Regions from separate parts of the Ensifer sp. NM-2 genome, predicted to be linked through region 3. Evidence: predicted binding sites of a transcription regulator. Region 3 holds the regulator's gene; each other region holds the start of a gene.
The links. The regulator PhoB, encoded in region 3, activates phosphate uptake and scavenging genes when phosphate is short. The targets are predictions, from matches to a motif close to TGTCATNNANCTGTCAT.
Positions count from the first base shown of each region.

Region 1: a site for PhoB is predicted at 2,713-2,729, ahead of C6558_RS00260 (DUF47 domain-containing protein). Genes of this name have one in related genera too.
Region 2: a site for PhoB is predicted at 3,746-3,762, ahead of C6558_RS18790 (UDP-2,3-diacylglucosamine diphosphatase). Genes of this name have one in related genera too.
Region 4: a site for PhoB is predicted at 2,304-2,320, ahead of C6558_RS18880 (LTA synthase family protein). Genes of this name have one in related genera too.

Region 1 covers NZ_PVZR01000001.1:47,928-55,663, forward strand. Annotated here, with positions in the region: gene C6558_RS00240 (D-glycerate dehydrogenase) at 1-52, shown strand, start outside; gene C6558_RS00245 (GNAT family N-acetyltransferase) at 64-531, opposite strand; gene C6558_RS00250 (molybdopterin-synthase adenylyltransferase MoeB) at 531-1,304, opposite strand; gene recF (DNA replication/repair protein RecF) at 1,333-2,628, opposite strand; gene C6558_RS00260 (DUF47 domain-containing protein) at 2,753-3,397, shown strand; gene C6558_RS00265 (inorganic phosphate transporter) at 3,397-4,401, shown strand; gene C6558_RS00270 (LysR family transcriptional regulator) at 4,644-5,543, opposite strand; gene C6558_RS00275 (SDR family oxidoreductase) at 5,703-6,452, shown strand; gene C6558_RS00280 (DUF1326 domain-containing protein) at 6,645-7,280, shown strand; gene C6558_RS00285 (DUF2182 domain-containing protein) at 7,286-7,736, shown strand, end outside.
Region 2 covers NZ_PVZR01000009.1:46,467-54,202, forward strand. Annotated here, with positions in the region: gene C6558_RS18775 (MlaE family lipid ABC transporter permease subunit) at 1-455, opposite strand, end outside; gene dgcA (N-acetyl-D-Glu racemase DgcA) at 594-1,577, shown strand; gene C6558_RS18785 (MFS transporter) at 1,529-2,749, opposite strand; gene C6558_RS18790 (UDP-2,3-diacylglucosamine diphosphatase) at 2,855-3,694, opposite strand; gene C6558_RS18795 (NADP-dependent malic enzyme) at 3,870-6,182, shown strand; gene C6558_RS18800 (LuxR family transcriptional regulator) at 6,359-7,096, shown strand; gene C6558_RS18805 (acyl-homoserine-lactone synthase) at 7,251-7,736, shown strand, end outside.
Region 3 covers NZ_PVZR01000001.1:443,623-451,358, reverse strand. Annotated here, with positions in the region: gene C6558_RS02265 (Hsp33 family molecular chaperone) at 1-821, opposite strand, end outside; gene argF (ornithine carbamoyltransferase) at 1,168-2,085, opposite strand; gene C6558_RS02255 (aspartate aminotransferase family protein) at 2,215-3,414, opposite strand; gene C6558_RS02250 (GcrA family cell cycle regulator) at 3,836-4,357, shown strand; gene phoB (phosphate regulon transcriptional regulator PhoB) at 4,526-5,209, opposite strand; gene phoU (phosphate signaling complex protein PhoU) at 5,513-6,223, opposite strand; gene pstB (phosphate ABC transporter ATP-binding protein PstB) at 6,280-7,095, opposite strand; gene pstA (phosphate ABC transporter permease PstA) at 7,109-7,736, opposite strand, start outside.
Region 4 covers NZ_PVZR01000009.1:63,526-71,261, reverse strand. Annotated here, with positions in the region: gene C6558_RS18885 (DUF1003 domain-containing protein) at 1-89, opposite strand, end outside; gene C6558_RS18880 (LTA synthase family protein) at 347-2,269, opposite strand; gene C6558_RS18875 (NAD+ synthase) at 2,539-4,221, shown strand; gene C6558_RS18870 (hypothetical protein) at 4,374-4,559, shown strand; gene C6558_RS18865 (TolB family protein) at 4,584-5,411, shown strand; gene C6558_RS18855 (ankyrin repeat domain-containing protein) at 5,679-7,412, shown strand; gene C6558_RS18850 (diguanylate cyclase domain-containing protein) at 7,576-7,736, shown strand, end outside.

The sequences.
Region 1 (7,736 bases), 400 kb from region 3:
CTTCTTCGACGGTCACCGGCCGCCGGATCGGGTGCTGCCGGGTCGCGATTGATTCGCGACTGATCAAAGCGTCTTGCGCATCTCGATCGAGGTAGGCCGGGTAAAGCCCGGGTGAGCGGTTCTGTCGGTTTCGACGAAGCCCCAGGCCGAAAACGTCCTGTGGTTTTCGGTGAGTTCGATCCGTGTCAGCAGCCTCAGAGCGGCCAAGTGGCGGTCGCGTGCCGCTGCTTCGGCGCTTGCAAGCAACAGTCGGCCGACGCCTTTTCCCCGGCAGGTCGCGGAAACCGCAAGCTTGCCGATATAGAGGCAGTCGGTCTCCGGCTTGCAGAAGATGCAGCCGGCAAGCACTGAGCCGTCGACGGCGACGAAGCCAATTTCTGCCGAAGCCTTCTCGCTCAGCCCCTCAATCGTTAGCGCATGGGCCGAGGATGGCGGATCAATCCGCCCGTCCATATAGGCAAAGGCGTCAAGGATCAGGGCCAGCAATTCCTTGTAGCGATCGAAGGCAGCGTCGATCCTGATGATCTGCATCAGTCTGCGCTCCTGTCCTTGCGCCGGCGATAGCGGATGGTGCTGAATTGCGCCGAGAGAGCGTCATACATCAACAGCCGACCGACGAGTGGCTCGCCGATCCCGGCGATCACCTTGATGGCTTCCATAGCCTGCAATGTTCCGATGACGCCGGTGAGCGCGCCGATGATGCCGGCCTCGGCACAGGAGGGCACGACGCCCGGCGGCGGCGCTTCGGGAAAGAGATCGCGGTAGGACGGGTTCGGTTCGCCATCCGCGCCCGAGCGATAAGGCATCAGCACTGTAAGCGAACCGTCGAAGCGGCCGACTGCACCGGTGACGAGCGGTATGCCGACGGTTGCTGCCGTATCGGCGGCGAGATAGCGCGTGTCGAAATTGTCCGAGCCGTCGATCACCAGATCATATTGGCGCAACAGCGCCTCGGCGTTGTCGGCTGCCAGACGAAGGGGATGCCTCTCGACCACCACATGCGGATTGAGCGCGCCGATCGCTGCCGAGGCGCTCTCGACCTTTGTCTGGCCAATATCGGCCGTGCGGTGGATCACCTGCCGCTGCAGGTTCGACAGCGACACCACGTCATCGTCGACGATGCCCAGCGTGCCGATGCCGGCGGCGGCGAGATATTGAAGAACAGGAGCGCCGAGGCCGCCGGCGCCAATGACGAGAACGCGCGCCGCCTTGAGTTTCTGTTGCCCCCCACCGCCGAGTTCGGGCAGCATGATGTGGCGCGCGTAGCGGGCAATTTCCGATGATTCGAGGCTTGTACTAGTCATGAGCGGACACTTTCCATGATCGGCTCCATCATCCCGATACGCTTCCGTGCTCCACCGTCAGGAACCGGCCGCGATCGCCGAGCGCGTCGAACATCGCACGGTCCGTCCCGGTCATGAAGGCCTGGCCGCCAAGTCCGTCGACGAGATCGAATAGGGCGGCGCGGCGGCCCATGTCGAGATGCGCGGCGATCTCGTCGAGCAGCAGGATAGGAGCGTGACCGGTCATGTCGCCGACGAGGCGCGCATGGGCAAGAACCAGGCCGACGAGCAGCGCCTTTTGCTCGCCGGTCGAGCAGCGCTCGGCTTCCATGTCCTTTTCGCGGTGGCGAATCAGGAGGTCGGTGCGGTGCGGTCCGTCCAGTGTCCGGCCGGCGGCCGCGTCGCGCGCCCGGCCCTCGCGCAGCATGGTGAGATATTGTTCTTCGAGGTCGAAGGCTGGCTTGTGGCTCTCGTCGTCGAGGAAGCCCGCCAGCGCCAGGCGCGCAGATGGAAAGACGCTGTCGCCGGTGTTTCTCTCGACGAGCGCCGTCAGCAGACCCAGCATCTCCTGCCGTGCGAGCGCCATCGACACGCCGAGCCCCGCCATTTCCCGCTCGATGGCAGTCAACCAGGCCGGGTCGGGACGAAAGTCGCTGAGGAGCCGATTGCGGCTACGCATGGCACGGTCGAATTCGCTGGCGCGCTTCCCATGCTCCGGATCGAGCGAAAGCACCAGCCGATCGAGGAAACGGCGGCGATCGGCCGACGGGCCGGTGAAGAGCCCGTCCATGGCCGGCGTCAGCCACAGCACGCGCAGATGGTCGGTCAGCTCATCGACCGTACTCGCTGTCGTGCCGTTCAGCCGCAGGCGTCGTGATTGCCCCTCACTGGTGCCGGCCGTGCCGGTACCGATCTCGACCGGGCCTTCCATGCCCACGACTTCGGCAAAGACCGAGAAGCCGTCGCTTGCGCCGACGCGAGCGACATCGGCATAGGCCGCACGCCTGAGGCCACGGCCTGGCGACAGAAACGACACCGCTTCCATCAGATTGGTCTTGCCGGCGCCGTTCTCGCCGGTCAGCACGACGTGCCTCTGGTCGAGCGCCAGCGACAGCGCCGCATAATTGCGGAACTCGCTCAGCTTCAGGCGATTGAGAAAGACCTTTTGTGGCATTTCGGGTCCGGATTCGACGTCGGCGCCAGTCGCAGCGCCACGCGTCGAACAGGACGTGCAAAGGACGCTGCAACACTTGCTGCATAGCTCCATAAATCGATGCCGATTTAAGGAGCTATGCAGTAGGACGAAAGCGGGCTTTAAGGCAAGACGAAAGGTGACCTGAGTCATTTCCAGGCAAAATTGCGCGATAACGGCGGGGAAAGCCTTATAATCCCAGTCGTTCAGCGCTTTTCTTGATCGCTTGCGTACAATATGACAGCCGCATGACAATCCACGAACGGATATATTTGTGATGCTGGCTTGGTTCCGCAAACTCCTTCCCCGCGAAGACAGCTTTTTCGATCTCTTCGCGCAACATTCGCGTACCGTCGTCGGTGCCGCCGAAGCGCTCGACAAGCTCCTCGCCGGCGGCGACGATCTCGAAAAGCACTGCGACCGGATCGTCGCGCTTGAAGACGAGGCAGACGGTGTCACCCGCGAAGTGCTTCTGGCCGTTCGTCGCTCCTTCATCACGCCGTTCGATCGTGGCGACATCAAGGATCTCATCCAGTCGATGGACGATGCCATCGACATGATGCACAAGACGGTCAAGACCATCCGGCTCTACGAGCAGAAGACCTTCGATCCGGGCATGAAGGAAATGGGCGTCATCGTCGTCCAGGCGGCGCACCTGATCGCCGAGGCCATTCCGCTGCTCAATCGCATCGGCGTCAACCACGGCCGGCTCATCGCCATCGCCGAAGAGGTCACGCGCATCGAAGGCCGGTCCGACGAGCTGCACGACCAGGGCCTGAAGGATCTTTTCCGCCGCTACGGTGCCAACAATGCCATGGCCTACATTATCGGTAGCGAGATCTACGGCGAGCTCGAGAAGGTCGTCGACCGCTTCGAGGACGTCGCCAACGAGATCAGCGGCATCGTGATCGAGAACGTCTGATGGACGCGACGCTCGCCCTGCCGTTGCTCGTCGCCCTCATTGCAATCGCCCTGTTCTTCGACTTTCTCAACGGGCTGCATGACGCCGCCAACTCGATCGCAACCATCGTTTCGACCCGGGTGCTCCGGCCGCAATATGCGGTCATGTGGGCGGCGTTCTTCAATTTCATCGCCTTCCTGTTTTTCGGCCTGCATGTGGCCGAGACGCTCGGACGCGGCATCATCGATCCCGGCATCGTTACGCCGCTGGTGATCTTCTCGGCCCTGATGGGGGCGATCGTCTGGAACATCGCGACCTGGATCTTCGGCATTCCGTCGAGTTCGTCGCATGCGCTGATCGGCGGCCTCGTCGGTGCCGGCCTAGCCCGCACTGGCGGCGATGCCATCGTCTGGACCGGTCTCTTGAAGACGGTCGGCGCCATCGTGATGTCGCCGATGATCGGCTTCTTCCTGGCGCTGCTCCTGATCCTCATCGTTTCCTGGCTGTTCGTGCGCCGGACGCCTTTTGCTGTCGACCGTACCTTTCGGGTGATGCAGTTCGTCTCGGCGTCGCTCTATTCGCTCGGCCACGGCGGCAACGATGCGCAAAAGACCATGGGCATCATCGCCGTGCTCTTGTTCTCGCAGGGCTATCTCGGCTCCGAGTTCTATGTGCCGTTCTGGGTGGTGATCACCTGCCAGGCGGCGATCGCGCTCGGCACGCTGTTGGGCGGCTGGCGCATCGTGCACACCATGGGCTCGAAGATCACCAAGCTCAATCCGATGCAGGGCTTCTGCGCGGAAACCGGCGGCGCCATCACGCTGTTTGCCGCCACCTGGCTCGGCATTCCGGTGTCGACCACCCACACGATCACCGGCGCGATCATCGGCGTGGGTGCCGCCAAGCGTGTCTCGGCGGTGCGCTGGGGCCTTGCCGGCAACATTGTCATCGCCTGGTTCGTGACGATGCCGGCCGCTGCTGCGATTTCGGCGCTCACCTACTTCGCAGTCGATCTGTTCCTGTGACCCTGTCCGCCTCCGGCTGCAATGCCGGGGGCGGGGCTCGCGGTTGGGGAGAGAGCCTCCGCATTGGCGGTGGGACTGAGCGTCATGAGACGATCCAGTTCAGGGAACAGGCGTCCGACTTTCGGTTGCAAGGCTCGTCCGGGATATCCGGCCCGGTCGTGATCGCGACTTGGGCGGCGCCCATCAAGATGTAGCGAATGGGGGTTGCGCATGAACGGTCGCGCCCACAGCCGCGCAGCGGTTCACGGGTCCCAGTGCGGAGGATCGCCAAAGGTCTTCTTCAGATGATCGGTAATTGCCCGGAGCTTGGCCGACGGCCGTCGGCCCTCCGGATGGGCCATGTAGATGAATTCCGGCTCTGGGCGAAAACCGACATCGATCTCGCGAAGCCGACCGTCGCGCACCGCAGGACCGCAGATGAATGTCGGCAGCAGCGCGATGCCGAGCCCGGCGACGGCAGCATCGTGGATCATGTCGCCGTTGTTGATGCGCAGCGCCATGCGGGCGCGGATAACGGTCGAACCGGTCGGCCCCTCGAACCGCCAGTCGGAAGCGCCGCGATTGGTGTAGAAGATACCGCGGTGATCGTTGAGTTCCGCAAGCGAGGCCGGCGTGCCGTTGCGATCGAGATAGTCGGGCGAGGCGACCAGCAGGCGCCTGCTTTTGGCAAGCTTCCACACGACCAGCCGTGAATCGGCGATGATCCCGTGGCGCACGATGGCGTCATAACCCTCCGAGGCGACATCGACCCGGCGATCGTCGAGATCGAGCGTCAATTCGACCTCGGGATGTGCCGCCAGAAAGGGGTAAAGGGCAGGCCCGAGATGCAGATGCCCGAAACTGACCGGGGCGGCGATCCGCAATGGTCCGGTCAGCGTCCCGCGGCGCTCCGCCAGATCGCTGGCGGCGGCCTGCACCTCGCTGACGATCCGCACCGCGCGCTCGCGAAAGGCGATGCCATCTTCGGTGAGAGTCAGCTTGCGCGTCGTGCGATGCAACAGCGTTGCGTTCAGGTGGCGTTCCAGGTCCGAGACCCGTTCGCTGATCACGGATTTCGACAGCCGCAGCCGGCGCGCCGCCTCGCTGATCGAGCCGGCTTCCGCAACTGCGACAAAGGCAGCAATTCCTTCGATCTTCAGCATCGTTCGGCATTTCCGAATTCGAGTTCCATCATTGGCAGACTAATCCGAACGGCAATCTTCGGCCATATCTATTGGCAACGAAGGACGGCGGTCGATGGAAAGAAGACCGGTCCCAAGCCAACCCAACAGCCAGGCCAACCCAAAAGAAGGAATTCCATCATGCCACGTTTGCACAACAAGACCGCGCTCATCACCGGCGGCACCAGCGGCATCGGCCTCGAAACGGCGCGCCAGTTCATCGCCGAGGGTGCCCGGGTCGCCGTTACCGGCACCAATCCGAAGAACATTGCCGAAGCACGCAAGATACTCGGCGAAGGCGCCGTCATCATCCAGGCCGATGCCGGCAACGCCGCCGGACAGGCGGCGGTTGCCGAGCAAGTCAAGGCCGCCTTCGGCCATCTTGACATCCTCTTCGTCAACGCCGGCATCGCCAAGCTTCAGCCGATCGAAAAATGGGACGAAGCCAGCTTCGACCAGTCGCTCGCGATCAACGTCAAGGGCCCGTTCTTCCTGATCCAGGCGCTGCTGCCGATCTTCTCCAACCCCGCCTCGATCGTGCTCAACACCTCGATCAACGCCCATATCGGCATGCCGACCTCCAGCGTCTACGCGCTCAGCAAGGCGGCGCTCCTGTCGCTTGCCAAGACGCTTTCGGGCGAACTGATCGGCCGCGGCATTCGCGTCAATGCGGTCAGCCCCGGCCCGATCAAGACGCCACTGCATGACGGACACGGTGCCACGCCTGCCGAAAACAAGGAGATCGTCGCATCGATCGCCGCGCAGATCCCGCTCGGCCGCTTCGGCGATGCAAGCGAGATTGCCAAGGCAATTGTCTTCCTCGCCTCAGACGAGGCCGCCTTCACGGTGGGCGCCGAACTGATCATCGATGGTGGCATGGCCACGCTCTGATACTCACCTGTCTGTTGCCGCCGCGCGCGTTCGATCGCGCGTGGCGGCAAAGTCCTGTTCGTCATCGACGGCACGCCGCGGGCGGCGTTGGCAGGGCGCCCGGAGGAGAGTATATTCTTGAAACCTAATAAGTCGTCGAACAGTCGAGCGGAATGAAGCAGATCCCACACCGATCAGATCCGGGAGGAGACGATGACGAGTGTCAATTGGACGATCAAGGGTCGAGAATTCATTCATTGCAATTGCGCCTATGGCTGCCCCTGCCAGTTCAATGCGCTGCCGACCCACGGCAATTGCTGCGCCGTCGGTGGATTTGAGATCGAGACGGGCCATCACGGCGACACGCGCCTCGACGGCTTGAGATGCGGGATCATTGCGGCTTGGCCCGGTGCAATTCATGAGGGCAGGGGTGAGGTCGTGCCGATCGTCGACATCCGTGCCACGCCGGCCCAGCGCGAGTCGCTGCTGCGCATCATGAGCGGCCAGGATACCGAGCCGGGAGCAACCTTCTTCCAGGTGTTCGCCACCACCTTCGAAACCTTTCACGACCCGGTCTTTGCCGAGATCGACTTCGACGTCGATGTCGGCGCGCGGACAGCACGGCTGAATGTGCCCGGGTGGATCGTGGCGCGTGGCGAGCCGATCTTGAACCCCGTGACCGGAAACCCGCATCAGGCACGCATCAACCTGCCGCAGGGCTTCGAATACGACGTCTGCGAGGTTGGACGCGGGTGGGCCGACACGAAGGGGCCGCTGACGCTGTCCATTCCGGATTCGCACGCCCATTTCGCCAGCATGCATCTGTCTGAAAGCGGCGTGGTTCACTGACGCCCATGGCCGACACTGCGCTCGAAACGCTTTTAAGGCGCGACCGGCTCATCGTCGTGGTCTCGCTGTTGGCCCTGACCGGAATTACCTGGCTCTATATTCTCTGGCTGGCAGTCGGCATGGAGGCCATGGCGCACGTGCCGGCCTCTGGCGATGGCATGAGCGGCGACATGGCGATGGGCACAGACGAGGGCATGGCCATGGACATGTCGCCGGGTGCCATGGCGTCGATGGCCGACGTCGCCTTCCGTCCCTGGAGTGTGTCGACCTTCGCCTATGCCTTTGTCATGTGGGCGGTGATGATGGTCGGCATGATGACGCCTTCGGCAACGCCGATGATCCTGCTCTTTGCCCGTGTCGGGCGGCAGGCGGCGCTCGACGACAGGCCGTTTGCCGCGACCGGCTTTTTTGCCGGCGGCTATCTCACCGCCTGGGTCCTGTTTGCGGCTCTGGCGA
Region 2 (7,736 bases), on a different contig from region 3:
GCACCGCGAACCGCCGAGCCGAGAATGTACATCGCCGCGACGGTATCGTTCCAAGTGGCGATCATCACCTCGCCGACCGGTGCGAACAGCCGCTGGAACAGCGGAAGATGTTCGCTTTCGTCCTCCGGTGCCGGCAGTTCCGCCGGTAGCGCGCCGATCAGCTCGACATAGCGTTGACCGCCGTCGACGAACTGGATCTCGTCCTTTTCAGGTCCGGCAAGCCGCGTCATGAAGCGCCGGATGATCCAGGCGCCGGCCGTGTCCATAGCCGTCACACCCGACAGATCGAACTGCCTGACGCTGCTGCCCTTGCGCGCAAGCTGTTCGAGCTTGGCGGCCATGGCTTCAGCTGTCTCGTGCCGCCAGACGCCTGAAAAGACATACGCGCGTTCCGAGCCTCCGGCGTCTCCACTGAGCGCGACATCCGCAACGATCTTGGTCTGGGAACGCGTCACCTGGTCTCTGTCATCCCGATTTGCTAACCGCTCGTAAAAGCTTGCTCCGTCATAACGGCTCACATCCTTGATGTCATCCTGACGAAGCCGGTAACATCAAGACCTAAGCGCCAGATAGGCCCCGCCGGAGAAGATTTCATGTCAACTGTGCTCGAAGCGACAACCGAAGACTTCCCGATTGCGGGCACATTCACGATTTCACGCGGTTCGAAGACCACGGCAAGCGTCGTGACATGCCGAATCACCAAGGACGGCACCAGCGGTTGGGGGGAATGCGTACCCTATGGCCGCTACAACGAAACCATTGCCTCGGTGCTCGCCGAAATCGAAGCCATATGCCCGCAGATCGAACAAGGCCTGACGCGCCCGGAGCTACAGTCGGCGATGAAGCCGGGTGCGGCCCGCAATGCGGTCGACTGTGCGTTGTGGGATCTGGAAGCAAAGCAGAAAGGCAAATCTGTCCATGAGCTTGCCGGTCTCTCCTCACCTGGCACATTGACGACGGCCTATACGCTGTCGCTTGCCGAGCCCGATGCGATGCGCAACCAGGCCGCACAATATGCCCACCGCGCGCTGCTCAAGATCAAGGTCGGCACATCAGACGATGCCTCCCGCATCCGCGCCGTGCGCGAGGGTGCGCCGGAGAGCCGCATCATTCTCGATGCCAATGAAGGCTGGACGCCCGACAGCCTCGCCTATCACTTCGCCATCTGCGCCGAGCAGCGCATCGACCTGATCGAACAGCCGCTTGCCGCCGGCCATGATCAGGCCCTGGCCACGATCGCCCGCCCCGTTCCGGTGTGTGCCGACGAGAGCGTGCACGCGACCGGCGACCTCTCGGCCCTGGTCGATCGCTATGACGCCGTCAACATCAAGCTCGACAAGACGGGCGGCCTGACGGAGGCGCTTCGCATGCGCGATGCGGCAACGTCGCTCGGCCTCAAGGTGATGGTCGGCTGCATGGTCGGAACCTCGCTCGGCATGGCACCGGCAATCCTGGCGGCGCAGGGCGCGGATTTCGTCGATCTCGACGGGCCCCTGCTTCTGGCACGCGATCGCACGCCCGGCCTGCGCTACGAAGCCTCGCTGGTCTTTCCGCCGGAACCACGCCTCTGGGGCTGAAGATACCAGGCGGCAACGGCAAAGCAGCAGCCGGCAAAGGCGACGACCGACATCGAATAGAACCCGTTCACCCCGTACCAGGCGTAGAGATAGCCGGACAGGAAGGTGAGGATCGCCGTGAAAATGCCGGTGTAGAAGAAATAGAGCCCCTGGGCCGATGCCTCCTGCTCCTCGACGACGCGCTCCACCAGCTTGTTCTGCATGCCGGTGTGCATGATCGCATAGGTGAAGGCGTGGAAGCACTGCAGCACGAAATAGCCGGAAAAGCCGAGATCCATCGGGAAGATGATCCAGCGCACGACCGCCAGCGAGCAGCCGGACAGGATCATCGTCCAGACGCTGAAGCGGCGGATGATCGCCTTGGCGAAGATGAACATCGTCACTTCAGCAGCAACGCCGGCACTCCAGAGGATGCCGATCTCCGTGCCGCTATAGCCGATATGCTGCCAGTAGATTGCCGAGAAAGCGAAGAGCATGGCGTGGCTGGCGTTCACCAGCGTCACGCCGATCAGCAATAGCTGCAGATCGAGCTGGCGCAACGATTGCGGCGGAGGCTCGGTCAGCGCCGTGATCGGTGACGGGCGCCGCGGTCGGCCGACCTTTGGCGCCGCAAAGGCCATCAGGATCGTCAGGCCGAAACCGACCGCCATCGCCGGCAGCACCATGTCGCCACCGAAGATGCCGATCATCCAGCCGCCGAGCATGGTTGCGCCGATGAAGGCGACGGAACCCCAAAGCCGCATCTGCGCATAATCGAAACCCCAGCGCCGGACGCCGGAAAGCGCGATCGCCTCGACGATCGGCACATAGGGCGAATAGACCGCCGATTGCAGCGTATAGATGATCAGAACCGGCCAGAACTCCCGGGCGTAGAACAGCACGAAAGCCGTCGCCAGCGACAGGAAACCTGACCAGATCAAAACGATCGTGCGCTCTCCGAGCCGATCGGCGATCACACCGGCAATTGGCGCGGTGATCACGCGTACGAACATCGGCAGCGCCAGCACGACGCCGATCTCGAAATCGCTCATGGAAAGCGTGCTCAACCAGACCGGAAAATACGGCATTGCGAAACCGTTGACGATCAACGGAGCGCAGAAGAGCAAGGCGATGCGAAGCGCAAAATGACGCGGCGGAGGGCCCACAGTTGCGGGCGCTTGGGAGGGAATCATGGGAGAACCTGATGGCTATCGGCCAGCAATAGCATAGCCCGCTGCCGGATCGCCATAACCTAGATTTCACTACAAGCGACGCTTGCGCCCTCGCCGGCGTTCCCGTCAGGCTGCCCGTTGCGTCAGCAGGTGCGCCAGAAGCCGTTCGGCTTCGGCCGTTCCCTCGGCCTCTGCGACGCCGCCGCGCATCTGATGCCAGGTGATCAGTTCCATGGTGCCGTCGTGGTGTTCGGCGATCGCCGTGCAGCTTTCGACCCAGTCGCCCGTGTTGATGTAGCGCACGTCGCCGATATCCTCGATGACCGCATGGTGGATATGGCCGCAGATCACGCCCTGCGCATCATGCCGCCGCGCCTCGTCGGCAACCACCTTCTGGAACTCACCGATAAAGTTGACGGCGTGCTTCACCTGCAGCTTCGCCCAGGAAGAGAACGACCAATAGGGCATGCCGAGCCGGCGACGAACGGCGGCCAGGCCGATATTGATGGCGATCGCCGTATCGTAGGCCCAGTCGCCGAGATAGGCGAGGATGCGCGCATTGCGCACGACCACATCGAATTCGTCGCCATGCAGCACCAGATAGTTGCGGCCGTCGGCACCCTTGTGCATATGGCGCTGCGCCACTTCGATGCCGCCGAAGTGAACACCCGGGAAATCGCGCATGAACTCGTCGTGATTGCCGGGGATATAGATGATGCGCGTGCCCTTGCGCGCCTTGCGCAGCAGCTTCTGGACGACGTCGTTGCAGTTCTGCGGCCAGTACCAGCTACGCTTCAACCGCCAGCCATCGACGATGTCGCCGACGAGAACGATGGTCTCAGCCTCGTGATGGCGCAGAAAATCAATAAGAAAGTCGGTCTTGGCGGCCTTGGAGCCGAGGTGGACGTCGGAGATGAACAACGTCCTGAGGTGTCTTACGGAATTGATTTGCGGTGCCGCCATCATACCAGCCTCGTCTTGATTGAGCCTTCTGGGGCCCGTCAAAACCAGACTCGTGTTTCAGGAAGATGACACGGACGCCGGCCGCTTCGTCGCACCGGCTTAAAAGAACCGCGCAAAAACTGTACGCGGTTCGCAATTCATGCCACAAGGCCACGTCCAAAAAAGAGGAATGCAGACTATGAGCACGGGCGACAAAACGAAATCCCAGACAGGTCCGGTCAGCGGCGACATCGACCAGCAGGCCCTTTTCTTCCACCGTTACCCTCGCCCTGGGAAGCTCGAAATTCAGCCCACCAAGCCGCTCGGCAACCAGCGCGATCTCGCGCTCGCCTATTCGCCCGGTGTGGCTGCGCCCTGCATCGCCATCCGCGACAATCCTGAAACGGCTGCCGACTACACGGCACGCGCCAACCTTGTCGCGGTCATTTCCAACGGCACGGCCGTTCTCGGCCTCGGCAATATCGGTCCGCTTGCCTCCAAGCCGGTCATGGAAGGCAAGGCCGTCCTGTTCAAGAAATTTGCCGGCATCGACGTCTTCGACATCGAGATCGACGCGGCGAGCATCGAGCGTATGGTCGATGTCATCTCGGCGCTCGAGCCGACCTTCGGCGGCATCAACCTCGAAGATATCAAGGCGCCGGAATGCTTCGAGGTCGAGCGCCAGTTGCGCGAAAAGATGCAGATCCCCGTCTTCCATGACGACCAGCATGGCACCGCGATCATCGTTGCGGCCGCAATCCTCAACGGTCTGGAACTGGCCGGCAAGGACATCGCCAAGGCCAAGATCGTTACCTCGGGTGCAGGTGCCGCAGCGCTCGCCTGTCTCAATCTGCTGGTCACGCTTGGCGCCAAGACCGAAAACATCTGGGTGCACGACCTCGAAGGCCTCGTCTACAAGGGCCGCGAAGTGCTGATGGACGAATGGAAGTCCGTATACGCGCAGGAAAGCGACAACCGGGTATTAGCCGACAGTATCGGCGGCGCCGACGTTTTCCTCGGTCTTTCCGCCGCTGGAGTCCTGAAACCGGAACTGCTGGTGCAGATGGCCGAAAAGCCACTGATCATGGCGCTCGCCAACCCCACGCCCGAGATCATGCCGGAGGCAGCGCGCGCGGCGCGCCCCGACGCGATGATCTGCACCGGCCGTTCGGATTTCCCCAACCAGGTCAACAACGTGCTTTGCTTCCCGCACATCTTCCGCGGTGCGCTCGACTGCGGCGCAAGCACGATCAACGAAGAAATGAAGATGGCGGCGGTCCGCGCCATTGCCGGCCTTGCCCGCGAGGAGCCGTCCGACGTGGCCGCCCGCGCCTATTCCGGCGAGACGCCGGTCTTCGGTCCCGATTACCTGATCCCCTCGCCCTTCGACCAACGCCTGATCCTCCGGATTGCGCCGGCGGTTGCCAAGGCTGCCGAGGAAAGCGGCGTCGCCACCCGCCCGATCCAGGACTACGACGCCTATCTCGACAAGCTGAACCGCTTCGTCTTCCGCTCGGGCTTCATCATGAAGCCGGTCTTTGCCGCCGCCAAGAATGCGCAGAAGAACCGCGTGATCTTCGCCGAAGGTGAAGACGAGCGCGTGCTGCGCGCCGCCCAGGTGCTGCTGGAGGAAGGCACGGCCCGCCCGATCCTGATCGGTCGTCCGCAGATCATCGAGACGCGCCTGCGTCGCTACGGCCTGCGCATTCGTCCGGATATCGATTTCGAGGTGGTCAACCCCGAGGGCGACCCGCGCTACCGCGACTACGTCGAGGACTATTTCGCCCTCGTCGGCCGTCTCGGTGTCATTCCGGAAGCTGCCCGCACGATCGTCCGCACCAACACCACCGTCATTGGGGCGCTTGCCGTCAAGCGCGGCGAAGCCGATGCGCTAATCTGCGGTGTCGAAGGGCGTTACAGCAAGCACCTGCGCGACGTCTCGCAGATCATCGGCAAGCGCGACGGCGTGCTCGATTTCTCGGCCCTCAGCCTGCTGATCTCGCAGCGTGGCGCCACGTTCTTCACCGACACCTATGTCAGCTACTGCCCGAGTGCCGAAGAAATCGCCCAGACCACCGTCATGGCGGCGCAGGAGATCCGGCGCTTCGGCATCACGCCACATGCCGCCCTGGTCTCGCATTCGAACTTCGGCTCGCGCGATTCCGAGAGTGCCACCAAGATGCGCCAGGCGCTTCAGCTTGTGCGCGAACTCGCGCCCGATCTGGAAGTCGATGGCGAAATGCACGGCGATTCGGCCATCTCCGAAGTGCTGCGTCAGCGCGTCATGCCCGACAGCACGCTCTCGGGCGAAGCCAACCTGTTGGTCTTCCCGAACCTGGATGCTGCCAACATCACGCTTGGCGTCGTCAAGACGATGACGGACAGCCTGCATGTCGGACCGATCCTGCTCGGCTCAGCACTGCCGGCGCACATCCTGTCGCCGTCCGTGACCTCGCGTGGCGTCGTCAACATGGCGGCACTCGCCGTCGTTGAAGCCAGCCATCCGGGCTAGCGACGCCCTCGTTTTTAAGGGCCGCCGCACCCGGCGGCCCTGTGATGCTGCCGCGACCCTGGGCAACAACCATTGTTTGCAAGGGTCGACAATCCACAGCAAATCGGCTGTCGGTTCTGGACAAAAGGTGAACCCCCAACCATTGTGGGGTTTAGCGCAAAAATCGGTGTTGTGGCATGACTGAACAACAGGCTGTCCTCGACATGCTGGAAATTCTGGAATGCGGAGGCTGTGTCGAGCCGGCCCATTTCTTTACGTTGATGCGCCGTACCTTTCGCATCGCTCATCTCCTATATCTTGAAGCTGAGCCCTATGCCGACGAGCTCAAGATCTGCCGGTTGCACCACACGTTCGGTGCCTACGCGGCCGAGCTTTATCTGACGCGGGAGCTCTACCGTATCGACCCGATCCTCAAGCTGGCGCTCGGTGGCGTCAGGCCTGTCGAATGGACGACGGCGCGCCACCGCTTTCCCGAATGCGAGCCATTGTTCAAGACGGCCGAAGAGATCGGCCTTTCCAGTGAAGGCGTCGCCCTGCCGCTGCCCTCGCCGGCCGGCCGCACCGCCTTGCTGGCCATCAACGTCAATATGTCGGCCGCGGAGTGGTCGATCTATCGGCGCAACCACTTGCGCGACTTCCAGCTCGCCGCCAACCTGTTTCATGCCGGCATGCTTGAAAACGCCGCCATGACAGGGGGGCTGAACACGCGCGATACGCGCCTCACAGGTCGCGAAACCGAGGTTCTCACCTGGTCGGCGGCCGGCAAGAGCTATTGGGAAATTGCCACCATTCTCGGCATTTCCGAACGCACCGTGCGTTTCTTCATGACCAATGCCCGCCGAAAGCTCAATGTTGTCTCCAACACGCAGGCCGTGGCCCAGGCCGTTCGCCATGCACTGATCCCGACGGTTTGACCCACCCTCAAGACGCTCCTCCTTCGCTCATCTGAAAACCCGTCTATATTTAGTGGGAAAAAACGGTTTCCGGAACTGTCGGTAGTGACAGTTTCGCCCCTGCCTGAGGACTGACAGCATCACGCCATCCCCCAAAACAAGGATGGAGAAGAAGATGATCAGGATCCTCAACGGCAGGACACGCGGACAGCACCCACAGTCCATCGACGAGATGTTCAAGCTGCGCAAGCGCGTCTTCCACGATTTCCTGAAATGGGACGTGCAGACCGATGGGGAATGGGAGATCGACAATTACGACAAGTCGAATCCGCTCTATATTCTGTCCTATTCGCCGGAGACGGGAAAACTGCGCGGATCGCTGAGATTGCTGCCGACGCTCGGCCCCAACATGCTGGACGATACGTTCCCGATCCTGCTTGGCGACAACCCTGAGATCCGCAGCGCCTCGATCTGGGAATCGAGCCGCTTCTGCATCGACCCGGAGATTTCTCAGGACCGCGCCTCCAACCAGGTGACCGTCGCCGCCGCAGAACTGATGTGCGGTGTCGGCGAACTCGGGCTGGCCTCCGGCATCAGCCATATCGTCACGGTGACCGATGTCTTCCTCGAGCGGATGTTCCGCCGCATGGGTTGCCCCGGC
Region 3 (7,736 bases):
TGCGGCTCGTAGACGCGAACGCCGCGCTCGTGGAACAGCCGATAGAGCAGACGTTCCGTGCCGACCATCGGGTCGGTCAGTTCGTCGGCATCGATCGTCTCGACCATGACCTTGGCTTCCGCCCAGAGATCGTCCTCGTCGAAGAGATCCTCGTTGTCGTCGCCGTCACCCCCCGAAAGATCCGGTTGGCGCATGCGCTCCGGCGCATCCGGCAGGAACTGCGCGACCATGCCGCCGGCGCGCCAGCGATGGCGCGGCTTGCCGTTCTCGTCGCGGTCGAGCAGTTCGGCAACGCCGAGGCGCACCTTGGTCGGGATCTGCTCCGACTGGCGGAAGTAGACGCCGGCAATCTCCTCGAGCGTGGCGCCATCGAGCGCAACGATGCCCTGATAGCGCTGGGTATGGGCACCCTGATCGATGGTGAAGGCGAGAACGCCCTTGCCCAGCAGCTCATGCGACTGGGTGCGTCCGTCCTTCAGAGCTTCCTCCAGCGCTTCCTCGTTGAAACGGGCATAGGCGCGCACCCGATCGGGCGTGGCAAAATCGGCGACGACAAGATCGACCGGGCCGTCGCTCTTCGTCTGGACGATAAGCTTGCCGTCGAACTTCAGCGACGTTCCGAGCAGCACGGTCAGCACCACGGTCTCGGCAACCAGCCGCGCGACCGGAAGCGGATAGTTGTGGCGCTCGAGGATCGCATCGAGCATCGGGCCGAGCTGAACGGCGCGGCCACGCACATCGAGGCCCTCCACCTGGAAGGGCACGACATGATCGTCACCGGCAAAGTCGAATTCGCCAAGTCCTGGTGCCATCTCAGTCATCTGCTGCTCCTTACGTCACTAAAGCGCGTCGCGATCGCCAGGATTCGCTGACTGCGCTTCAAGTTTTTGTTCTTGTGCATATCGTTATCGCAAAACCGCTGCGCACTTTTCCGCGACATGCTTGGGAGAGGGCCGCGCAGAGAACATAAACATCCTCCGGTGCAGCCTGCCCGTTATCCTATTCGATCCCGCCATAAACGGATTTGTCTAGCAGGCATGTGCCGTTTTGCCGGCCGATCATGCGCTGCCTGTCGTCAGGTAACGTCCGTTGTTTCCACCCCGGAACGTCCCGCATTCGGCCTAAATCGTGTCGCATGCGGGAAATTTCAATAGGCAGACGCGCCGATCAGACGAGCCCCATGCACCAGGCGATGATCGACTTCTGTGCGTGCAGCCTGTTTTCCGCCTCGTCGAATACCACCGACTGCGGCCCGTCGATGACCTCGTCGGTCACTTCCTCGCCGCGATGCGCCGGCAGGCAGTGCATGAACAGTGCGTCCGGCGAGGCGTGCCTCATCAGCGCGTCGTTGACCTGGAAGGGCTGGAAGACGTTGTGGCCGCGAGCGCGATGCTCCTGGTTCATGGAAATCCAGGTGTCGGTAACGACGCAATGCGCGCCGGCAACGGCCTGCTCGGCCTCATGGCAAAGCAGGATCTCGCCGCCATTGTTGCGCGCCCAGTTGAGGATCTTGTCGTGCGGCTCGGAACCGAGCGGCACCGCCATGTTCATGCGGTAGCCGAAACGGGCCGAGCCCTCGATCAGCGAGTGAAGCACGTTGTTTCCGTCGCCGGTCCAGGCGATGGTCTTGCCCTTCACCGGGCCGCGATGCTCCTCGAAGGTCATGATATCGGCCATGATCTGGCAGGGATGGGTGTCGTCGGTCAGGCCGTTGATGACGGGCACCGTGGCGTGCTCGGCAAGCTCGAGAAGACGGCGATGATCGGTGGTGCGGATCATGATCGCATCGACGTAGCGTGACAGCACCTTGGCAGTGTCGCCGATGGTCTCGGCGCGGCCGAGCTGCATTTCGGTGCCCGAGAGAAACAGGGTTTCGCCGCCGAGCTGGCGCATGCCGACGTCAAAGGAGACGCGCGTGCGGGTCGAAGGCTTTTCGAAGATCATCGCCAACATCTTGCCGGCGAGCGGCTTTTCGGCGGTTCCGGCCTTCGTCGCCGTCTTTCGCACGCGTGCGTCATCGATGATCGTGCGCAGATCGGCTGCCGTCATGGCCGAAAGATCGATGAAATGTCTTGTGCCTGCCATCGTAGTCAATTCCTGTCTCAGAATGGCCCGTGGAGCGCGACCGGTGTCGAAGAGCCAAAAGAACGCTCGACACCTTGGGCTCGCGCATGGACCCTTGGGAAAATCGCTGCCGATCTCCGGGTTCACAAATTAGGCTGCGGCGGTACCGCTGCTGCTTCTCACGGCTTCGGCCGCGCGCTCGATCCGCGCCAGGCCTTCGCGCGCTTCCGCGGCGGTCACCGTCAGCGGCGGCAACAGGCGCAGGACGTTTTCGCCGGCCGGAACAGCCAGCAGCTTCTCCGCGCGGATCGCCTTCAGGAGATCGGCCGAAGGGCCTTTCGCCTTGATGCCGAGCATCAGGCCGTCGCCGCGGATATCCTCGATCACATCGGGGAAACGGTCCTTCAACGACGCGAGGCCCTGGCGGAAGACCAGGGCCACGTCGCGGACATGCTCCAGGAAACCGTCGGCCAGGATGACGTCGAGCACGGCGTTGCCGACAGCCATGGCAAGCGGGTTGCCGCCATAGGTCGAACCGTGCGTACCGGCGACCATGCCGGCAGCCGCCTCTTCGGTCGCAAGGCAGGCACCGAGCGGGAAGCCGCCGCCGATGCCCTTGGCGACAGCCATGATATCCGGACGGATGCCAGCCCATTCATAGGCGAAAAGCTTGCCGGTGCGGCCGACGCCGGACTGGACCTCGTCGAGGATCAGCAGCAGACCGAACTCGTCGCAAAGCGCGCGCAGCTCCTGCATGAATTCCTTGGTGACCGGGCGGATGCCGCCCTCGCCCTGGATCGGCTCGATCAGGATCGCCGCCGTCTCGTCGGTGATCGCATCCTTGAGCGCCGTGATATCGCCGAAGGGAACCTGATAGAAACCCGGGGCCTTCGGGCCAAAGCCCTCGATGTACTTCTGCTGACCACCCGCCGCGATGGTCGCGATCGTGCGTCCGTGGAAGGCACCCTCGAAGGTGATGATGTGGAACTTCTCCGGATTGCCCTTGGCATAGTGGTAGCGACGCGCAGTCTTGATCGCGCATTCGAGCGCCTCGGCACCCGAGTTGGTGAAGAAGACACGATCGGCGAAGGTGACGGCCGTCAGCCGGCGTGCAAGGCTCTCCTGGCCGGGGACCTCATAAAGGTTGGACAGGTGCCAGACCTTCTCGGCCTGCGCCTTCAACGCCTCGACCAGATGCGGATGCGCATGGCCAAGCGAGTTGACGGCGACGCCGGCGGCGAAGTCGAGATAGCGCGAGCCGTCTTCGGCGATCAACCAGACGCCCTCTCCTCGCTCGAAACGCAACGGCGCACGCATGTAGGTGTCGTAAAGCGGCGTGGTTGCAGTCATGGCGAGCCTCTCCTTCATTGCTATCGGCATCGATCCGAGCCCCTGTTGAGCGCGGCAAAAAATTAAAAATGCCGCCTTGCGGCGGCGCAGGCACTATTCCTATTTCGCAGCGCAATGTCAACAAAACCAAGCTTTGCAGTGCGGTCGGACGGGTCTGATCCATGCGACGAAAAAATCACGCGACGGGGCTTGCAAAAATGCAACGCCCACCGAGCAAGTTGGGGAAAACCAAGAAATCGATTCGGCGCGATTCGCGGGACTCTTGCCACGGAGTCCGCCGGTCAGTAGGTTAATGTTCAATTACTAGACGCATGCGGCGGGCCTAGTCACCAAAAGTGTTATCGCGTTGCAGCTCCGGAGCCTGTCCGGAGCGTGGTGAGAGATTCTGTCATCGCCAACGCTGAGAACGGAGAGTGCAGAAATGAACTGGACTGACGAGCGGGTGGAAAAACTGAAGAAGCTTTGGTCCGAGGGCCTGAGCGCGAGCCAGATCGCGGCACAGCTCGGCGGCGTCAGCCGCAATGCGGTCATCGGCAAGGTTCACCGGCTGAGCCTGCCCGGCAGGGCCAAGGCTGGCGGAACCACCGCCGCGACCCGGCCGAAGCAGCGCCCGACTTCGGCGCCGCGCGCTCCGAACTACGCTTCGCGCGTCACGACACGGACGGTTACCCGTGCGGCCGGCGCGACCGTGCTCAAGGAAGAGGTCGAAGTCGATCTCGTCGCCGAACAGGATTTCCGCATCCAGACGGATGTGGTCGTGCCAATGTCGCGCCGCCTGGAGCTGACGCAGTTGACCGAGCGCACCTGCAAATGGCCGATCGGCGACCCGCTCAAGGAAGAATTCCACTTCTGCGGCAACGATTCCCCGGAAGCTTCGCCCTATTGCACATTCCATGCGCGGCTTGCCTATCAGCCGACCTCCGAGCGCCGTCGCGCTCGCTGAGACGACCGAAAACCACATGCAGAAAAGGGGCCGCACGGCCCCTTTTTTATTGGCTGCTGCATGTTTCCCTGGTTCGTATTCGCTTCAAGGAAACATGCCGCAATTCAAGATGCAACAGCGACCTTTGCGCGTCCATTAAGATGCGCGGCGCTGCAGTGGCCGGCTGGCTCAGCTTTCGAGCGAGTAGCCGGCACCGCGAACGGTGCGGATGACATCAGGCATGCTCGAGAAATTCAGTGCCTTGCGCAAGCGACCGACATGCACGTCGACGGTGCGCTCGTCGACATAGATATCGTGGCCCCAGACGCCATCAAGGAGTTGCGAGCGCGAGAACACCCGGCCCGGCGACGACATCAGGAATTCGAGCAGGCGGAATTCCGTCGGACCAAGGCGGACCTCGCGGGTGCGGCGATGCACGCGATGGGTCTCGCGATCGAGCTCGATGTCGCCGCAGCGAAGCAGCGTCGAGAGGACCTCGGGCTTGGCGCGCCGCAGCATCGCCTTGACACGGGCCATCAGCTCCGGGGTCGAGAACGGCTTGACGACATAATCGTCGGCGCCGGTGGCAAGGCCACGAACCCGCTCGCTCTCCTCGCCGCGCGCCGTCAGCATGATGATCGGCAGGCGCTCGGTTTCCGGACGTTGGCGCAGCCGGCGGCAAAGCTCGATGCCGGAAACGCCCGGCAGCATCCAGTCGAGGATCAGGAGATCCGGGAGGCGCTCCTGTAGGCGGATCTCCGCCTCGTCTCCGCGCAGGATCGTATCAACATCGAACCCTTCGGCTTCGAGGTTATAACGCAGCAGGACACTCAGCGCCTCTTCGTCTTCGACAACGGCGATTTTCGGCAACATCAGGCAACGTCTCCTTACCCAGAGCGTCTCGCGTTCGATCGAACGCAAAGAGATGCTCGAACATATAGAATCTGGAGCACTCCGCGCGTTTTCATAGGCACGCGCGAAAACGTATAGCTTCAGACGCAGTAGAGCAGGGCCGCAACCAGGGCTGCGACCGGAGCAGGTTCATAAGCAGGCACTCGAACGTATCCGGGTCTTAAAGCGCGTCGCGATCTCTAAGATGCGCTTGTTGTGCTTTAAGTTCTTGTTTTTGCACATGTCGTTATCGCAAAACCGCTGCGCACTTTTGCGCGACATGCGTTAGTCCTTCACGGCACCCAGCGTCGACGTATTGTCGTCCTTCGGACGCTCGCCTTCCGGCTGCGCGCCCGTCGCCATGTAGTAGATCGTCTCGGCGATATTGGTGGCGTGGTCGCCGATACGCTCGATGTTCTTGGCACAGAAGAGAAGATGCGTGCAGGGCGTGATGTTGCGCGGATCTTCCATCATGTAGGTGAGCAGCTCGCGGAACAGCGAGGTGTAGATCGCGTCGATCTCCTCGTCGCGCTCGCGGATGCTGTTGGCCTTCTCCGGCGAGCGGGAAGCGTAGACGTCGAGGACTTCCTTGAGCTGCACCAGCGCAAGCTCTGCCAGGTGTTCGAGACCGCGCGCCAGCTTGCGCGGGATGCCGGAGCCGGCAACCGCGATGACACGCTTGGCGTTGTTCTTGCCGAGGTCGCCGACGCGCTCCAGATCGGACGCGATGCGGATCGATCCCATGATCTCGCGCAGGTCGGCAGCAACGGGCTGGCGCTTGGCGATGGTGACGATTGCCTTTTCGCCGATCTGGCGTTCGGCTTCATCGAGGATGGTGTCGTCGGAGATCACCTTCTGCGCCAAGGCGAGGTCAGAATTGACAAGCGCACGAACGGATTCGCCCACCATCTGCTCGGCAAGCCCGCCCATCTCGGAGATGCGGCGCGTGAGATATTTCAGTTCTTCGTCGTAGGCGGACATTATGTGCATGGACATAGTCTTCGATCCTTGCGGGCGCGTTCAGGAAACGGGGTGAAGAGGAGCTTCGGCCATCAACCGAACCGGCCCATGATGTAGTCCTGGGTACGCTGGTCATCCGGATTGGTGAACATCTTGTCGGTGTCGTTCTCCTCGACAAGATTGCCGAGGTGGAACATGGCAGTGCGCTGCGAAACACGCGCCGCCTGCTGCATCGAGTGGGTGACGATGACGATCGTGAAGTTGGTACGCAGCTCGTGGATCAGTTCCTCGACCTTGGCCGTCGCGATCGGATCGAGCGCCGAACAGGGCTCGTCCATCAGGATCACTTCAGGGCTGACGGCAACGGCGCGCGCGATGCACAGACGCTGCTGCTGGCCGCCCGAAAGACCGGTGCCCGGCTCCTGCAGGCGATCCTTCACCTCGTTCCACAAACCAGCCTTCTGCAGGCTGGTCTCGACGACTTCGTCGAACTCAGACTTGGTGCGGGCAAGCCCGTGGATGCGCGGGCCGTAGGCGACGTTGTCGTAGATCGACTTCGGGAACGGGTTCGGCTTCTGGAACACCATGCCGACGCGGGCTCGCAGTTCCACGACGTCGATCGTCGGGTCGTAGATGTCGTCTTCATCGAGCGTGATCTTGCCGGTGACGCGGCAGTTCTCGATGGTGTCGTTCATGCGGTTCAGCGTGCGCAGGAAGGTCGACTTGCCGCAGCCCGAAGGGCCGATCAGCGCTGTCACCGTGTTCTCGCGGATATTGAGATTGACGTCGAAAAGCGCACGCTTCTCGCCGTAGTAGACCGACACATCCTTGCCGATCATCTTGTAGGGCACGGTGTTCATTTTCTGATCCAAGGCTTTTTCGACTGCTGCTTCTGACATGATGTTCATAGTAATTACCTCACTACCAACGGCGCTCAAAGCGACGTCGCAACAGAATGGCGCCAAGGTTCATGACGACGAGGAAGATGAGAAGAATGATGATCGCGCCGGATGTGCGCTCGACGAAGGCGCGTTCCGCCTCGTTGGCCCACATGTAGATCTGCACCGGCAGCGCGGTCGACGGCTCCATCGGCGAGCCGGGATAATCGACGACGAAGGCGACCATGCCGATCAACAGCAGCGGCGCGGTTTCGCCAAGTGCATGGGCGAGACCGATGATCGTGCCGGTCAGGATGCCCGGCATCGCCAGCGGCAGGACGTGGTGGAAGATGGTCTGCATCTTCGACGCACCGAGACCGAGCGCTGCCGAGCGGATCGACGGCGGGACCGCCTTCAACGCTGCACGGGTGGCGATGATGATCGTCGGCAGGGTCATCAGCGTCAGCACCAGGCCGCCGACGAGGGCGGCCGAGCGCGGCATGCCGGCGAAGTTGATGAATACGGCCAACCCCAAGAGACCGTAGACGATCGACGGAACGGCGGCGAGATTGTTGATGTTGACCTCGATGAGATCGGTCAGCCGGTTCTTCGGCGCAAACTCTTCGAGATAGATCGAGGCGGCAACGCCGATCGGCAGCGACAGCACGAGC
Region 4 (7,736 bases), on a different contig from region 3:
GCGCGGGTCAGGATGCGGCGCTCGATTTCGCCGAGCTCGGCCATCGGTTTGCCGAAGATGTGCTGCGAGAGTTCGTTCAAATGCGGCATGGCTATCTCCGGAAATGGATCGGACGATATCGAAAGCGTTTCGCGCAAAAGTGTGCGGCGGATTTGCGATAACGACACGGGCAAAAAACAAGAGCCTAAAGCGCAGTGAGCGAATCGGAAAGATCGCGACGCGCTTAAGCGCACCACTTCGACGAGGAAATCAACGGGATAGATGAGAAAGTGCACAGAGCCGGGCGGTTTACCGTCCGGCTCTGTTCAGAGGCCAGTGATGTCGCACGAACGTGTGCGGGTGTGGTTTAGAAGCCTGCGGCGTAGAGATCCGCGTGCGACTTGAAGAAGCGGTCGGTCGAGTAGCGCTTGCCGAACATCATGTCGTGCTGGAGGAAGCGATAGTCGCGCAGCAGGGCCGGGACCTTCGGCTGACGAGACCATTCGGCGACATCCTTGCCGTTCTTGCGGATCAGCATGTAGCGGTCGACGACGCGGTACTGGTCGTGCACCTTGCCGAGGAAGCCGGTATAGTAGGGATGCTCGTAGCCGGACTGCTTGAGGATCTGGTAGGAAAGGAAGGCCGGGCTGATCGTGCCGACATTCTTCTTCGGACCCGTCTTGTTCGACCAGACGACGAGCGGAGTTTCGTGCTGCGCCTTCATCTGGTCCTTCGAGCCCTTGCGCTCCGCGGTCACGCCCTTCATGAAACCGGTGTTGGTGTAGACCGTGTTCAACGGCGGCAGGTGGTCGCCGAAGAGCACGATGATGGTTTCGCGGTCACGTTGCTTGGCCCAGTCCATCAGCTTCTTCAGGCTCTCGTCGGCTTCCTTGACGCCCTGGGCGTAGGTTTCAAGCACCTGGCGATCGCTCTCCGGCAGGTTGCCTTCGACCTTGATGGTATTCTTGGCATAGCGGTTCGGCTCATAGGGGCCATGGCCCTGCAGCGTTACCGCGAAGAAGAAGAAGGGGTCATCCATGGCGTCCGCCTGGCGGATGATCTCCTTGGTCAGGGATTCGTCCGAGGCGAAAATGCCGCGCTTCTGCATCGGCGGCATATTCTCCTCCGACTTGAAGGTGTCGAAGCCGAAGGCCTTGTAGACGGCGGTGCGGTTCCAGAACCAGCTCTGGAACGGATGGATGGCACGCGAAACGTAACCCTCGCCACGGAAGAAGGTGGCAAGCGAGGGGATCGGATTGCGGATGTACTGTTGGTACGGAATGCTGCCATAGGGCAGGAAGGCATTCGAAAAGCCGGTCAGCGCTTCGAATTCGACATTGGCCGTCATGCCGCCGAACTCTGGCGAGAACACGTTGCCAGATTGCATTTCGCGGATCGTCGGCATCGGGTCGGGCGAAAGCTTGACGTTCGGCAGACGGGTCGGATCCCAGAAGGATTCGCTCATCAGCACGATGACGTCGGGCTTGCTGCGGTGGGAGGTGCCGGCCGGCAGCGGCTTGACCGGGATGCGATCGATCGCATCGGCCATGTAGCCGGCGGGCGCGTTGACGTTGGCCATCGGCAGATTGATCGCAAACGCCAGCGCAAAGCCGTTGTGACGATAGTTTTCGGTCTGGTCCCACATGATCGGGATGACCTTCAGGCGATCACGGATCCAGGAGAACTGGTTGTAATCCATGATGTGCCAGAAGGCGAAGAGCAGCGGCAGCGCAAAAGCTGCGCGAGCGATGCGCTCGCGGCGTGTCAGCTTGGGGAAGTTGCGCCAGGCGTAACGCAGCAACAGGCCGATGGTTGTAACGGCTGCGATGAGGCCGACAACGATGCCGACGGCCGTCCACGGACGATCCTTGACAAGCACAGGCATCAATTCGAGGATCTGGCGGCCAAAGAGGAAGTCGGTCGGATAGAGCGGGTCGGAGAGAAAGACCTGCTTCTGCTGGCAGATGATGGCCGGTATGATCGCCAGCGGCGCGAGCACCACGGCGGACTTGTGTTCGCGGCCGAAAACGCCATCGATGGCGAGAAGGATCAGGAAGAATGCACCGATGGTGGTCCATGCGGGGCGCGTCGGATCGAGGAAGTAGGCGACCGTGTCGGCCATGGACTGGCGCACGATCAACTCGACTGCAAAAACGAGGGCTGCCGCGATCGACAGCGAGAACAATGCACTGCGTGCGGAGGTCAGCGTCTTGGCGTGCCGCGCGGCAAATCCGGGTCTACCAGCGTAGACTCGTGATCTCCTCGCTACGGCTGAATCGATATTGGCCAACGTCTTCTCCAATTTCATCAATGTGTCGTGTAGCTGTCATACGACTGTCATTTTGAACAGGGGATGAATGACTTGTTCAGGGTGTTTGGAAACAGGTTTTCGTGACGTGAGGACGCGCGAGCCGGCGCCGATAACAAACCGGAAACGCAGAATTTTTTGGAATTTTTCGCTTCGCGGCGATTGGCTGTGGGCATTTTCGCGCGGATTGCGCTAAAGATCGGGGCGAAAGTCAGACGCATTCGTTCGAGAACAGACCGACAGGCCCGCTCATGACCGCTCACAAAGCCGCTCCCACCCTGCTTCGTATCGCAATCGCCCAGCTCAATCCGACCGTCGGCGATATCGCCGGAAACCTGGCGAAAGCGCGTGAGGCGCGCGCCGATGCGGCGCGCCAGGGCGCCGACCTCCTGCTGCTCACCGAGCTCTTCATTTCCGGCTATCCGCCGGAGGATCTGGTTCTCAAGCCTGCTTTTCTCAAGGCCTGTTTACAGGCGGTGGAAAAGTTGGCCGAGGAGACCGCCGACGGCGGCCCGGGCGTCATTATCGGCTTCCCGCGCCTGGCCAAGACCGGGCGCCACAATGCCGTCGCCGTGCTCGATGGCGGCAAGATCATTGCGGTACGCGACAAGGTCGATCTGCCGAATTACGGCGAGTTCGACGAGAAGCGGGTGTTCGACCAGGGCGAGATGCCAGGGCCGGTCAATTTCCGCGGCATTCGCATTGGTATCCCGATCTGCGAGGACATCTGGGGCGATCTTGGTGTGTGCGAGACACTGGCGGAAAGCGGCGCCGAAATCCTGCTGTCACCGAACGGCTCGCCCTATCATCGCGGCAAGGTGGACGTGCGCCATCAGGTCGTGCTCAAGCAGGTGATAGAGACCGGCCTGCCGATGATCTATGCCAACCAGCTCGGCGGTCAGGATGAACTGGTGTTCGACGGCGCGAGCTTCGCCTTCAACACGGACAAGTCGCTCGCCTTCCAGATGAGCCAGTTCGAGGAGGCGCTGTCGATCGTCGAATGGAAAAAGGGCGACAATGGCTGGCACTGTGCCGGCGGCCTGCAATCGCGCCTGCCGGAGCGGGAGGAGGCAGACTATCGCGCCTGCATGCTCGGCTTCCGCGACTACGTCAACAAGAACGGTTTCAAGAACGTCGTGCTCGGCCTGTCCGGCGGCATCGACTCGGCGATCTGCGCAGCACTTGCCGTTGATGCGCTCGGCGAGGAGCGGGTACGCACGATCATGCTGCCTTACCGCTACACCTCGAAGGACTCGCTGAAGGACGCCAAGGATTGCGCCGAAGCGCTCGGCTGCCGCTACGATATCGTGCCGATCGAAGAGCCGGTCGAAGGATTTCTCGGCGCGCTGGCCGATATGTTCGAGGGCACGGAATCGGGCATCACCGAGGAAAACCTGCAGAGCCGCACGCGCGGCACGATCCTGATGGCCGTCTCCAACAAGTTCGGCTCGATGGTGGTCACCACCGGCAACAAGTCGGAAATGTCGGTCGGCTACGCCACGCTCTATGGCGATATGAACGGCGGCTTCAATCCGATCAAGGACCTCTACAAGATGGAGGTCTATGGCATCTCGCGCTGGCGCAACACCACCGTGCCGCCGGGCGCGCTCGGTCCATCCGGCGTGGTCATCCCGCAAAACATCATCGACAAGGCGCCGTCGGCCGAGCTTCGCCCCAACCAGACGGACCAGGATTCACTGCCGCCCTATCCGGTGCTCGATGACATTCTGGAGTGCCTCGTCGAAAAGGAGATGAGCACGGAGGAGATCGTTGCTCGTGGTCATGACGAGACAACGGTACACCGCATCGAACATCTGCTCTATATCGCCGAATACAAGCGCCGACAGTCGGCGCCCGGCGTGAAGATCACCAAGAAGAATTTTGGCCGCGATCGGCGCTATCCAATCACCAACCGGTTCCGCGATCGGGGATAGACGGTGAGCGCATCCCCGAAGGGCGGGACGGCAAGGAAAGCCAGCCGGAGTTCACCGAGGAGGAAATCCGGCTGATCCGGCTGTGGTCGCTGAGCGACGTTTCTGCCGGTGGGCAGCTTTCGGCGCAGATCGCCTGTTTCGCGACGCCGGCCGTGTTCGGTGTCTATGGTCTTGCGACCGGTAGTCTCGTCACCGTCGGCGTCGCCTTCGTCTGCATTCTTCTGCTGCTGGCCTGGGGCTTGGTCTCGACCTGGCAAGACCAGCGCAGCGTCATCTTGATGCGGTCGATCTGCGCCAAAGTCTTGGCGGTGCTGCCACGGGGCGAAGAAAGCAAATAGCTGCGGTTGCGGCAGGAGAAGCGTATGCGCAGTTCCATCGAAACCTATGACATCGTTACCGCCGAGACTCGCGTCGTCTGGCAGACGGAGCGGCTGGTCGAGGCGCCGAATTGGTCTCCGGACGGGCGATATCTCATCATCAATGGCGACGGCCGGCTTTACCGGCTGGCCTTCGACGGCTCGGAGCCGGTCGAGATCGAAACCGGCTTTGCCCATCTCTGCAACAATGACCACGGCATTTCGCCTGATGGCAGCACGATTGCGATCAGCGACAAGACCGAGTTCGGCAAGTCGGCGATCTACCTGCTGCCGGCTTCTGGCGGCACTCCGCGGCTTGTCACCCCCAACCTCCCGTCCTACTGGCACGGCTGGTCGCCGGATGGCGGCGCACTGACCTATTGCGGTATTCGTGATCAGGTCTTCGATATCTATACGATCTCGGTCGAAGGCGGCGAAGAGCGGCGACTGACGCAGGGCGAAGGCCGCAACGACGGGCCGGACTGGTCGCCGGATGGAGCGTGGATCTACTTCAACTCCAGCCGCACTGGCCGCATGCAGATCTGGCGCGTTCGTCCCGACGGCACCGACGTTGAGCGCGTGACCGACAGCCCCTATGGCGACTGGTTCCCGCATCCGTCGCCCGACGGAAGACACCTTCTGGTTCTCTCCTATGACGGCGATGTCTTCGATCATCCGCGGGACCTGAACGTCCGTCTGCGATTGATGGAGATGGATGGCAGCAACGCGCGCGAGCTGTTCGAGCTCTTCGGCGGGCAGGGCACGATGAATGTTCCCAACTGGTCGCCCAAGGGGGATCGCTTTGCTTTCGTTCGCTACGAACCGGAAAGCTGAGAAGCCTACAGCGCCGCGCGTCTTATCAGACGCGCAAAGGTCGCTGTAGCACTTTGAATTGCTGCATGTTTTATCCTTAACTCGGATAGGATTTAAGGAAACATGCAGTGGACAAGAATATCGGCTGCGTGCTAGCGATCGTGTCGTTCGCAGGGCGCACCCGATCCGCGGGAAGGGCCAGACCCACCTGTTTCACTGGACTTGGTTGCCACACCTCTTTTCAGTCTGTGGGCGCGGATACCGGACGTGAATGAAAGGAGGTCTTTCATGATCACGCGCGATCTTTCCGCGAACGCTACCCTCTATTCCATCCGCAAGCAGGCCAAGGCTTTTCACAAAGCCCTGGAGGCTGGCGATGCCGCGGCACGCCAGCGGGCGCTGTCCTATTTCTCCGAGCCGGCCACAATCGGCCTGCAGGATGCCCAACTGGTCATCGCCCGGGAGTTCGGCTTCTCCAGCTGGACCCGATTGAAAACGCATCTCGAACGCGCTCAGGGCGGCAAGCCCGCCACCGAACAGCTTGCCAATCGCTTCCTCGCATTGGCGACCGTGTCCTATTTCGGCGACATCGCTGCGGACCCGGAGCGATATGCCCAGGCGAAAGCCTTGCTCGACGAGCATCCAGAAATTGCCCGTGAGAGCATCCATGTAGCAGCCGCTCTTGGCGATGGCGACGCCATCGACCGTTGGCTCGACACGGATCCGAAACTCTCCGGCAAGCGTGGTGGGCCTTACGATTGGGAGCCTCTGCTCTACGCGGCCTATGCCCGCGTTCCCGGCAGATCTTCCCTTGCAGCGGCTGAACGGCTCATTGCGTGTGGCGCCGATGCCAATGCCTTCTGGATGGACGACGGGCAATATCGTTTTACCGCGCTGACGGGCGTCTTCGGCCAGGGCGAGGCGGGCAAAGAGCGTCAGCCAGAACATCCGGATTGCGTCGCCTTTGCCGAACTCCTGCTTAAGGCCGGCGCTACGGCCAATGATAGCCAGGCGCTCTATAACCGCATGTTCGAGCCCGATAACACCTGCATCGGTCTTTTGTTGCGGTATGGGCTAAGCGCAAAGGACAGGAACAACTGGCTTGTCCGCGAAGACGGTCAGTTGATCGAGAACAGCGAAAGGGTCTTCGACTATCAACTTGCCTGGGCGCTGGAAAAGAAGATGACGGACCGTGTGCGGCTGCTGGTCGAGCATGGGGCCGACGTAAACCGCGTCGTGAAAGGTCGCACGCCCTACCAATGGGCCGAGCTCGGCGGTGATCCGACCCTTGCCGGCTATCTGGTGGCCCATGGCGCCACGGTCGCGGAACTCACCGATGTCGATCGCCTCGCGCGGGCGATCGGTGAGGGAAATGCGACGGCGGCAAAGGCGCTGGCAGCCGGGGATGCGGCGCTTGTTTCGCGCACGCAGGCGGCCCATCCGGCGATCCTGCATGAGGCTGCGGGTGAAGCCCAGCCGGCCCAGGTGGCGCTGATGCTGTCGCTCGGCTTCGACGTCAACCGCATGACGTCGCGCACACCGCTGCACGAGGCGGCATTGCACGGGCATATCGAGATGGCGAAGCTGCTGATCGCGCATGGTGCCAACACCATGGCGCGCGACCCGTATCATCACGCACCGCCGATCGGCTGGGCCGAATACAACGGCAAGGCCGATATGGTGCGCTTCCTCGAGACACAGCCGCTCGACCTGTTTGCGGCCGCTGCCTTCGACAAGGGAGAGCGGGTGCTCGAGATCGTCAATGAAAAGCCGGAGTTGCTCGACATCCCCTTCGGTCAGTTCCGTGGGCGTGGGCGGCCAAACCCGCAGAGCGACTGGATGACGCCGCTCGCTATCGCTGTCGTCAACAGGAGGCCATCCGTGGTGAAGCTGTTGCTCGAAAAAGGCGCGAACGCCAACCTGCGTGATGGTACTGGTACGAGGTCGATCCGCGACCTGGCGCGCGACGAAGGCGACGACGAAATCGTCTCCTTGTTGCGTCCGGCTGTGCAGTCCAACTAACAGTCGCACGACTGGTGATTGTCGGCTTTACTAGGCGGTTGAAGTCTTTAAGGCTTTCAAATACCAGCTTGCTTAAACTAAATTTCTGCTTTGATCTTTAGGGTGGCGTCTGACCGGTGCCACCCCTCGCCTTTGACGGCTGGTCCGGTGAGGGGGCGCTGGCGTGATCGAGCAAAAGTTTCGGCAACCGAAGCGCAACAGGGCGGTGTGGGCGATCCATGCGGCCTGTACCCTGGTCGCGATCCTGACGATCGCCAGCCTCATCTTCGTTCTCAACCGCTCCGTCGTCGAGGCCGATCGCTTCGGTCTTTCGGCGGAACGCCG